One region of the Methylobacterium sp. 001424705 genome, then DNA from elsewhere that is predicted to be linked to it. Evidence: riboswitches for the same ligand, from Rfam matches in the RefSeq annotation. Region 1 holds a riboswitch; each other region holds the start of a gene.

What was found. Region 1 has a riboswitch for cobalamin ahead of AC6EUL_RS05470 (CbtB domain-containing protein). Riboswitches for the same ligand answer to the same signal wherever they lie in the genome.
Region 2: another riboswitch for cobalamin. It lies ahead of AC6EUL_RS01275 (TonB-dependent receptor); the one in region 1 lies ahead of AC6EUL_RS05470 (CbtB domain-containing protein).
Region 3: another riboswitch for cobalamin. It lies ahead of AC6EUL_RS11840 (TonB-dependent receptor); the one in region 1 lies ahead of AC6EUL_RS05470 (CbtB domain-containing protein).

The regions. Positions count from the first base shown of each region.
Region 1 covers NZ_JCBANU010000004.1:183,904-187,168, forward strand. Annotated here, with positions in the region: gene AC6EUL_RS05455 (hypothetical protein) at 1-378, opposite strand, end outside; gene cobO (cob(I)yrinic acid a,c-diamide adenosyltransferase) at 378-977, opposite strand; gene cobU (bifunctional adenosylcobinamide kinase/adenosylcobinamide-phosphate guanylyltransferase) at 974-1,507, opposite strand; cobalamin riboswitch at 1,593-1,785, shown strand; gene AC6EUL_RS05470 (CbtB domain-containing protein) at 1,824-2,000, shown strand; gene AC6EUL_RS05475 (CbtA family protein) at 2,028-2,798, shown strand; gene AC6EUL_RS05480 (DUF1636 family protein) at 2,791-3,231, shown strand; gene cobW (cobalamin biosynthesis protein CobW) at 3,228-3,265, shown strand, end outside.
Region 2 covers NZ_JCBANU010000001.1:272,068-275,332, forward strand. Annotated here, with positions in the region: gene AC6EUL_RS01275 (TonB-dependent receptor) at 1-1,750, opposite strand, end outside; cobalamin riboswitch at 1,859-2,060, opposite strand; gene AC6EUL_RS01280 (hypothetical protein) at 2,137-2,448, opposite strand; gene AC6EUL_RS01285 (FdhF/YdeP family oxidoreductase) at 2,756-3,265, shown strand, end outside.
Region 3 covers NZ_JCBANU010000013.1:83,667-86,931, reverse strand. Annotated here, with positions in the region: gene AC6EUL_RS11850 (hypothetical protein) at 126-320, shown strand; gene AC6EUL_RS11845 (DUF2934 domain-containing protein) at 444-632, opposite strand; cobalamin riboswitch at 804-1,020, shown strand; gene AC6EUL_RS11840 (TonB-dependent receptor) at 1,375-3,265, shown strand, end outside.

The DNA.
Region 1 (3,265 bases):
GCGCTCGGGCACGTACCAGTTGTCCGCCTCCGACAGGACGTGGTCGCCGCAGGCGAGCCGCACCTGACGGTAGCGGAGGACGGTGTCGGAGCCGGCATTCAGGCGCCGGCGCGTCTCCTCCGAGGCGGGCTTGTCCGCGCCGCGCTGCAGATTCGCCGCGAGCAGGGGCGTCGCGGCCATGCCGTGCTCGGCGCACCAGCCTTCGAGGGTCGCGGTGGCGGAGCGGCTGGCGAGCAGCCGGGCGTTCAGGCCCTCCACCACCGCCAGGGCCTCGACGCGGCCGAGATAGCTGGCCGGCCAGGCCGGCGCGGTTTCAGCGCAGGCCGGATGGATGCCCGACAGGACAAGGAGCCCGACCGGGCCGAGGACGAAGCGCATCAGAATTCGATGCCCACCTGCGCCTTCACCCCGGCGGCGAAGTGATGCTTCACGACCGCCATCTCGGTGACGAGGTCGGCGGCCTCGATCAGGGCCGGCTTGGCGTTGCGGCCGGTGACCACGACGTGGAGGTCCGGTCGGCGCGCCCGGAAGGCCGCCACCACGGCCTCGAGATCCAAGTAGTCGTAGCGCAGGGCGATGTTGAGCTCGTCCAGCACCACGAGGCGGATCGTCGGATCGGCCATGAGGTCGAGGGCCTTGGCCCAGGCGTGCTCGGCGGCGGCGATGTCGCGGGCCTTGTCCTGGGTTTCCCAGGTGAAGCCCTCGCCGAGGGTGTGCCAGTCGATCCGGTCGCCGAAGGCCGTGAGGGCGTGCTTCTCGCCGGTGTCCCAGGCACCCTTGATAAACTGCACCACGCCGACGCGCCAGCCGTGGCCCAGCGCCCGCAGCATCAGCCCGAGGGCCGCCGTGGTCTTGCCCTTCCCCGGCCCGGTGTTGACGATGAGGAGCCCCTTCTCGATCGTCTTCTCCGCCACCTCGGCATCCTGGACGGCCTTGCGCTTCTCCATCTTTTCGCGATGGCGGTCGGCGTCGGTCATGGGGTGGCTCCGGGTTGGGGTTTCACGATCAGGGGCAGGCCCGCCACCGTGAGGACGACGCGGTCCGCCTGGGCCGCGAGGCGCTGGTGCAGGCGCCCCGCCGCATCGCGGAAACGGCGGGCCAGCGCGTTGTCCGGCACGATCCCGAGGCCGACCTCGTTGCCCACCAGGACAACCAGGCCGGGGGCCGCCGCGCAGGCCGCGAGCAGCGCGGCGGTGGCGGCGTCCACGTCGGCCTCCGCCAGGATCAGGTTGGTGAGCCAGAGGGTGAGGCAATCGACCAGCACCGGCCCGGTCGCGGCGGCGACCGCCTCGGGCAGGGCGAGCGGCACGTCCTGCGTGATCCAGCCGTCCGGGCGGCGGGCGCGGTGGAGCGCGATGCGCTCGCGCATCTCGTCGTCCCAGGCCTGGGCGGTGGCGAGGTAGAGCCAGGGCCGAGGCTGCGCCTCGATCAGCCCCTCGGCATGGGCGCTCTTGCCGGAGCGCGCGCCGCCGAGCACGAGGGTCAGTCTGGGTGGAGGATGCGGCATGCGGCCTGCTGTGCCCGAAATCGAGGTCCCGGGTCAAAGGCGGGAATCCGATCCGGGCCGCGTTGTCAGCGGATCGGCAACCGCGTAGAAGCGTGGATCGGACGGTGCCCCGGCGACGGGGTGAAAAGGGAATGCGGTGAGGGGGCGACCTCGAAACCGCAGCTGCCCCCGCAACTGTGAGCGGAGACGGGACTGCCATCAGCCACTGGAGCGATCCGGGAAGGCGGCAGGACCAGCGACCCGCGAGCCAGGAGACCTGCCGTCCTCCCGCTCGATGCTTGACGGCCGCCGGCGGGGCGGCCAGGAGATGAACCCGATGTCGACCAACACCCTCGTCCTGACCGGCACCCGCACCAACGAGCGCCTCGGCGCCGTGCTCGTGGCCGCCTTCCTTGGCCTCGGCCTCGTATTCATGGCAGGCTTCGCCCCCGCGATGGCGCTGCACAACGCGGCGCACGACTTCCGCCACAGCCAGAACTTCCCCTGCCACTGAGCGTCTCCGCTTAAGGCAGACAATCCCATGATCATCCGGCTCGTGTCGGCGGCCCTGGTCGCCGGCTTCCTCGCGGCCGTCGTCGCGACGGGCCTGCAGCTCGCACTCACCTCGCCGCTCATCATCGCGGCCGAGCGCTACGAGACGCAGGCCTCCGCCGCCCCCGTTCGGCCGACCCCCGCCTCGCTGATCGTCCGCGTCCATGGCGGTCACGATCACGGCACCAAGGATCCCTCGGTGGCGGGCGGCGAGGTCGCGCCCGACTGGCAGCCTGGCCCCGGCCTGCCGCGCATGGCCTTCACCGCGCTCGCCACCCTGGTGGGCGGCGTCGGCTACGCGTTCCTGCTCGGTGCCGTGCTCCTGGCCTGCAACCGCGAGCCCAACCCCGAGACCGGCCTGCGCTTCGCCATCGGCGGCTTCCTCGCGGTGGCGCTGGCCCCCGCCCTCGGCCTCGCGCCGGAACTCCCCGGAATGGAGGCCGCGCCGCTGGCCGACCGCCAGTTCTGGTGGGTGATGACCGCCGCGGCCACCGCCATGGGGCTCTACCTTATCGCGATCCGGCGGGCGCCGATCACCATCGCGGGCGGCATCGTGCTCCTCGTCGCGCCCCATCTCGCGGGTGCGCCGGAGGCGAGCCACGCCGCCTCGAACCTGCCGGCCTCCTACGCCGCGCAGTTCGCGGCGCGCTCGCTGGGCATCGCCTTCGTGTTCTGGGCGGTGATCGGGTTGGCCTATGGCTGGGCCTGGGGGCTGTTCGGCAAGACCCGGCCGACCCACGCGCGGCCGACCCATGCCTGACCACATGCCCGACCCGCGGCCTGACACGGACCACGCCGCCGTCACCCTCTACGTCTGCGCCACCTGCCGGACGGCCGGCGACGCCTCGGAGCCGCGGGCGGGCGCCCGCCTGCTCGCCGCGCTTCAGGACGCCGTGAGCGCCGGCGGCCACCCGGGCATCACGGTCGAGAGCGTCGAATGCCTCTCGGTTTGCAAGCGCCCCTGCACGGTGGCGGTGGCCTCGCAAGGCCGCTGGACCTACGTCTACGGCGATCTCGACCCGGTCGCGTCGGCCGGCACCATCCTGGACGGCGTGGCGCTCTATGCCGAGACGCCGGACGGCATCGTGCCGTGGAAGGCCCGGCCGCAGGAATTCCGCAAGGGCGTCGTCGCCCGCCTTCCCCCATTCCCGCCGCCCGTCGCGGCGCCCCCCCTTCCGGACGCCGCCGAATGACCCTCGTCGCCAAGATCCCCTGCACCATCGTCAC
Region 2 (3,265 bases), on a different contig from region 1:
AGGGCGTCACCGCGTAGCGGTTGGTCCATTCGACGCCGAAGCGGCGGGTGGGACGGCTCGGCTCGGTGGTGCCGCTGTCGCCCTGGAACAGGTTCTCGGAGGCGAAGTCGAGCTGGAACAGCGTCACCGCCGTCTCCAGCCCGGCGAGGCTGCGGTTGCGCAGGCCGATCTCCGAGCCCGTCGAAGGCACGAGGAAGGGCGAGCGGCTGATGTTGAAGAGCGGGCTCGCCGGATCCACCGTGGCGGTGACGCCGCGGGCATCGTTCGAGTGGAAGCCGCCCCCGTAATTCACGAACACCTCGGTGTCGAACCAGGGTCCCAGCACGAGGCCGAGCTTCGGGTTGACGATCCCGTCCCGGGCCGTGCCGGAATTGGCCGGCGTGTCCGAGCGGACATCGGCGGAGAACCCGTCGGCGCGCACGCCGACACTGGTGCGCAGCCAGTCGGTCCAGCGCATCCGGCTCTCGACGTAGAGGGCCGCGCTCGCCTCCAGCACCCGGTCATCGAGCACGGTCGAGCGGGTTTGCCGCGCCGTGGTGTTGAACAGGCCGACCCGGATGGCGTCGGTGCGGGTCTGGAGGCCGATCTCGTTCTCCACGGCCAAGCCGAACAGGGTGCCCTCGACGGTGTGGCTGACCTCGCCGCCGCCGAGCACCCGGCTGTCGCGCTGGCGGAACTGGTCGCCGTTCACCGGATCGTTGAGGAAGTAGGTGAAGTCGTTGAACAGGTTCATGCCGTAGCGGATGACATAGCCGCTCGCCCGGGTGATGCCGGCGTCGGTCGTCCGGCTCCAGCGGCCCGAGAGGGAGAAGCGGCCGGTGTCGCCACCGTCCGTGGGATTCAGGGAGCCGAAGCGGCCGATGATCCCCTCCGCCACGGCGCGCTCCGGGATCTGGTTGGTGGCGTTCCACTTGGCCCAGTAGGCCATGCCCGTTAGCGCGAAGCCGTCGAGGGCCGTGCCCTGGCTGTAGCGGACGACGGCGTTCAGCTTGGCGAGGCGGTCGGGCACGTCCCAGGGGCCGTCATAGGTCTGGGCCTCGCCGGCCACGAGCAGGTGGCCTTCGCCGAGGGGCGCGGAGGCGATGCTGAGGGCGCGCTTGTAGCCGAAGCTGCCGAGCGACGTCAGCGCGAGGTTGCGCGCGACCGTGTCGAGATAGTCGATCCGCACCGAGCCGGCAGAGGCGAAGTCGCCGTCGCGGACGAAGTAGGGTCCCTTGTGGAATTCGACCGCGCCGACGAGTTCCGGGATCAGGAAATTCAGGTCGGCATAGCCCTGGCCGTGGGCGTGGGTGCGCATGTTCACCGGCATGCCGTCCACGTGAAGCGCGATGTCGGTGCCGTGGTCGAGGTTGAACCCGCGCAGGAAGAACTGGTTGGCCTTCCCCTCCCCGGAATGCTGGGTGACGATGAGGCCGGGCACGCTCTCGAGCGCCTCGCCGGGCCGGGTGATCGGCCGGCTGTTGAGTGCCGCCCCCGAGATCACGCCGGCGCTCGCCGCATCGACGCTGCGGAGGCCGCCGCCGATGCCGGTGACGCCGCCGACGAATCCCGCATGGGCGGCTGGCCCGCGGCCACCGCTGGCCGGGGCCTCGGCGGTCACGGACAATTCGGCGAGGTCCGCCTGCGCAGTCTCGGCGAACGCGTCCGGAATACCGGCGCCGTAGGGCAGGAAACCGGCGCAGGCGCCGAGGAGCCAGGATCGGGCGGTGGGCCGTGAACGGGGAAACGATCGAGAACGGGAGGACGACATGGGACCTCGGGCGACGTCTGTGGCACGTCACCGCGAACGAGGCCGGCCCGGATGCCGCACGGCATCCGCCCCGACACCCACCAGGACACCCCGCCCGATGCGTTTCGCGTGTGACCACGACTGACGGCAGGTCTCCTGGCTCGCGGGTCACCGCCCTCTCATCGTCTTCCCAGATGTCGAGACACCCAGTGACGTGCTGATGAGGAACTCGCCGCTTACAGTTGCGGGGGCAGCCGCGGCGTTGGAACAAAATTCCTCACCGCGTTCCCTTTTGATCCTCCGGGGAGGAACCGTCCGACGCCAGGAAGCCCGACACGCGGTGACGGCGTCAATGGCCGCGCGGGGTTTTCGGGCCGGTGTGCCCGGCAGGCGACAGGCGTCGGGCGTCAGGGTCGGTCATCCGGTTTCCGCGCCGGCGCGCGCCGGTGGCCCGTGCCGGCCAGGACCGCGCCACCGGCCGCGAGGCCGAGGAGGATCCATTTCAGGGGAAGGCGCTCCGCGCCCTCGCTGCGCTGGGGCGCGGTCACCATGTGGCCCGGCGGAAGCTCCACGCCGGGCTTGCCGTAGGCCTGCGCGTCGGCGATCTGCTCGGCCGACACGGCCCATTCGGCGCCCATCTGCCGGTCATGCGCCATCACCGCGAGGCCGACCGCGAGGCCGACGGCCGCCGCCGCGAAGATCCTCACCGGCGTCCGCATCTCCCCCGCTCCCGTCTTCCCCGCTTTCCAGCGGCCGATCCGGCCCGAGGGTTAGGCGATCGACCCGCCCTCCGCCAGGGACCGGGGCCGGAGAGGAAGGTCCCGATTGTCCACATTGCGGCCTGGAACGGTTTTAACCCGGTCTTCATCGGCTCTGCAAAAAACGCATGGGACCCCTAACGGCATGACTGGCCTGCGTTTTCGCGCGATTGAGCGCGCGCTGTGCATCGCGATATCGCTGGGGCGAGACTGCTCCGCTTCGCGGCCGATCGTCGGCCATGCGAGCCCTGCCCCCCAGGACCCCGTCATGGATCATCCGGTCGCGACCCCGAAGCGCTCCTCCGCGGCTGGCGGCTGGGGGGCCCTGAAAAGTTGCGGCAAGCACCTGCTGGGAAGCCGGGCGCCCCTGTCGGGTGCGCGCGCCATGCTGAAGGCCAACCAGCCCGACGGCTTCGACTGTCCCGGCTGCGCCTGGGGCGATCCGGCGCACGGGTCCTCGTTCGAGTTCTGCGAGAACGGCGTGAAGGCGGTGTCCTGGGAGGCCACCGACAAGCGCACGCCGCCGAAGTTCTTCGCCAAGCACACCGTGAGCGCGCTGCGCGGCTGGACCGACTACGCCCTGGAGGGCGAGGGCCGCCTGACGCATCCGATGCGCTACGACGCGGCCAGCGACCGCTACGTCGCCACGACGTGGGACGCCGCCTTCGCGGAAATCGGCGCCACCCTGCGCGGGCTCGACCACCCGGACCAGGCCGAGTTCTACACCTCGGGCCGCGCTTCGAACGAAGCCGCCTACGTCTACCAGCTCTTCGCCCGG
Region 3 (3,265 bases), on a different contig from region 1:
CGCGTCGAACGGCGCCCCCGCCCGCGGCGTCGCGACGGCGCCGGCCGGGCCTGCGCCCTCCCCATGCTGTCCGAGGGGGGATGTCCCACGTGTCCGCTCACCGCCAACGCCCGGATTCGGCGGGGGTGTCGGAACCGGGCCGGGAGGGCGGTCGCTTCCTGAAGCCCCTGCGCGCGGCGCGCGGCCTATGCCGGCGCCCGCTCGCCACTGTGGTCGGGGCCGAATACGACACCGTCCTCTCGCAGCTGGAGACCGGACGGGGACGGGTCCCACCGAATTGCTACCGCGCCTGGGCGGCCGTCCGCGACGTCCCCGCCTAGGCCCTCGTCCGGGACCCGATGCGCGTCGACGGCCCGCTCACCCACGCGATCCTGTTCGCGGACCACGACGCGGTGGCGGCGAGCGGCTGAGGCGACCCGCCCCCGAGCCCGTCCCCGGCGCCGTCAGGGACAGGCGGCGTCCTCCTGCGCCGGTGCGGCCGACTTCGGGGCGTTGCGGGCGCGCTCGGCCCGCAGCTCCCGCTCGGCCATCAGCCAGAACTCGACCTCGAACCCCTCGGGGCGGTGGTTGCGCTCCCAGATCTCATGGGCGCGCTCGCGGATCCGCTCGAACGTGATCCCATCCTCGGACATCGTGCTCTCTGCTCCTTCAGTCTCGGTCACAGCGTCACAGCCCGGTTCTCCCTGCGGGGCCAACGCTCCACGGCGGGATTTGTCCCCCGATCCGCGCGAGGCCGCCCCGGTCGCCCCCTGCGCAGGGCAGGCTGCCGAACCCCGGGGGATTTGACGGCGGCGCCGGAAACGGCCTAGCTTACCCGCGACGGTTCCTCTTTAACGAGGATCAAAAGGGAACGCGGTGAGGGCGAGAGCCCGAAGCCGCGGCTGCCCCCGCAACTGTAAGCGGCGAGCTCCTCATCAACACGTCACTGGGTGAACGGTCCGTCAGGACCCGGGACCTGGGAAGACGATGGGAGGGCGGTGACCCGCGAGCCAGGAGACCTGCCGTCAGTCGTGGTCACACGCGAAACGCATCGGGCGGGGTGTCCTGGTGGGTGTCGGGGCGTTCGCTTGCCGCGAACGGACCGACCTCTTCGCGGTGACGTGCCACTCCGCGCGACTCGTCGCGTCAGCCGTCCCGTCGATGCCCGTCCTCGCCCGCAAGTCTTGCTCCCGCATGCTCCCTCCGGCCGCCCCGCGCGGCCCGGTGACGGCTGCGCCGCGGACACGCCGGCCCCGGGCCCCGCTTGCCAATTGTGATGTTATAACATTCAGTCTAGCGGAGACGGCAGGTCGGCCCCGACCGATGCCCGCGCCCATGTTCGGTTGCCCCATGTCCGGTTGCCCCACGTCCAGTTACCCCACATCCCGTTACCCTATGCCCGTCGCCCCCATCCCGTCCCGAACCGCGAACGCGCGCGGGTCGCGGCAAGGCCCAACCTTGCCGTCGCGACACGTCCTGCCCCTGGCGGCCCTGCTCGGCGGCCTGCTGCCGATCTCCGCCGAGGCCGAGACCCGGGAGGTCCCGCCGGCCGTCACCCTGGAGACCCTGGAGGTCGCGGGCTCCGGGCGGGGCGGCCCGGCGCCCGCCGAGGGGCTCAACCTGCGCAGCCCCGGCCGCAGCGCCAGCCGCCTCGGCCTGACGGCCCTGGAGACCCCCGCCAGCGTCGACGTGATCGCGGGCGAGACCACGCGGCTGCGCGGCCAGAACACGGTGGCGGAGGCCGTCACCCAGAACGCCACCGGCATCACCACGGTGGCGGCGCCGGGCAACGGCAACGGCGCCTTCACGGCCCGGGGCTTTTCCGGCCCGAACTCGATCCAGCAGCTCTACGACGGCACCCGCCTGTTCGTGGGCGCCGGCACCGTCACCTTCCCGTTCGACACCTGGAACGTCGAGCGCATCGAGGTGCTGCGCGGGCCGGCCTCCGTGCTCTACGGCGACGGCGCCATCGGCGGCGTGATCAATGTCGTCACCAAGAAGCCGGTCTTCACGCTCCTCAACGAGGCCCGCGCGGCGGTCGGCTCGGACGGTCTGGCGCGTCTGGCCCTGGATTCCGGCGGCCCGATCGGGGAGGCGCTCGCCTACCGCCTCAACATCAGCGGCAACCGCGCCGAGGGCTGGATCGCCCCGGACGGGAGCTTCCGCAACCTCGCGGTCTCGGGCGCCCTGACCCTGCAGGCGACGCCGGACCTCGCCGTCACCCTGAGCCATGATTTCGGCTATCAGGAGCCGGCCCGCTACTGGGGCACGCCCCTCGTCGACGGGCGCATCCGCGACGCCCTCCGGTTCAACAACTACAACGTCCGCGACGCCCAGATCCTCTGGACCGACAACTGGACGCAACTGCGCGCCGAGTGGACGCCGAGCGCCGACGTCACGGTCCGCAACACCGCCTACCGGCTCCAGAGCCGGCGCCAGTGGCGGGACGTGGAGCAATACGCCTTCAACCGCGGCACCGGGCGGATCGACCGCTCCGACTACCTCGAGATCTACCACCAGCAGGAGCAGATCGGGAACCGCCTCGACGCCACCTTCCGCGGCACCCTGTTCGGCTTCCGCAACGAATTCCTGGCCGGGTTCGACGTGAACCACATCGCCTTCCGGCACACCAACAACTTCTATTTCGACACCACCACCAGCGTCGATCCCTTCGCCTACGACCCGGGCCTGTTCCCGGCCGAGGGCCGCGCCCGGCCCGCCTACGCCACCAGCACGCGCCAGGCCTCGGTCTTCGCCGAGAACCGCCTGATCCTGTCCGACCAGGTCTCGCTCCTGGCCGGCGTGCGCTACGACGCGCCGGTGCTGCAGCGGACCGACCTCGTCACCGGCAACACCTTCGACCGCGACTTCCGGGCGCTGAGCTACCGCTTCGGCGCCGTCTACAACCCGACGCCGCTGCTGGCGCTCTATGCCCAGTACGCCACCGCCACCGATCCGGTGGGCAGCCTGATCTCCCTGTCGCAGAGTCTCGCCAACTTCCGGCTCTCCACCGGCGAGCAGGTGGAGGTCGGCGCCAAGGGCGTGGCCTGGGACGGCCGGGCCGAGTGGACGCTGGCCGGCTACCGCATCGTCAAGGACAACCTGATCTCGGCGGTACCGGGCCAGCCGACGCTCTCGACCCAGGTCGGGCAGCAATCCTCCCTCGGCGTCGAGGCGGCCCTGAGCCTGCACCTCTCCGAGGCCTGGCGCATCGACGCCAACCTGGCGCTGCTGCACGCCCAGTACGACACCCTCGACCAGGCGGTCGGCGGGGCGGTGGTGTCCT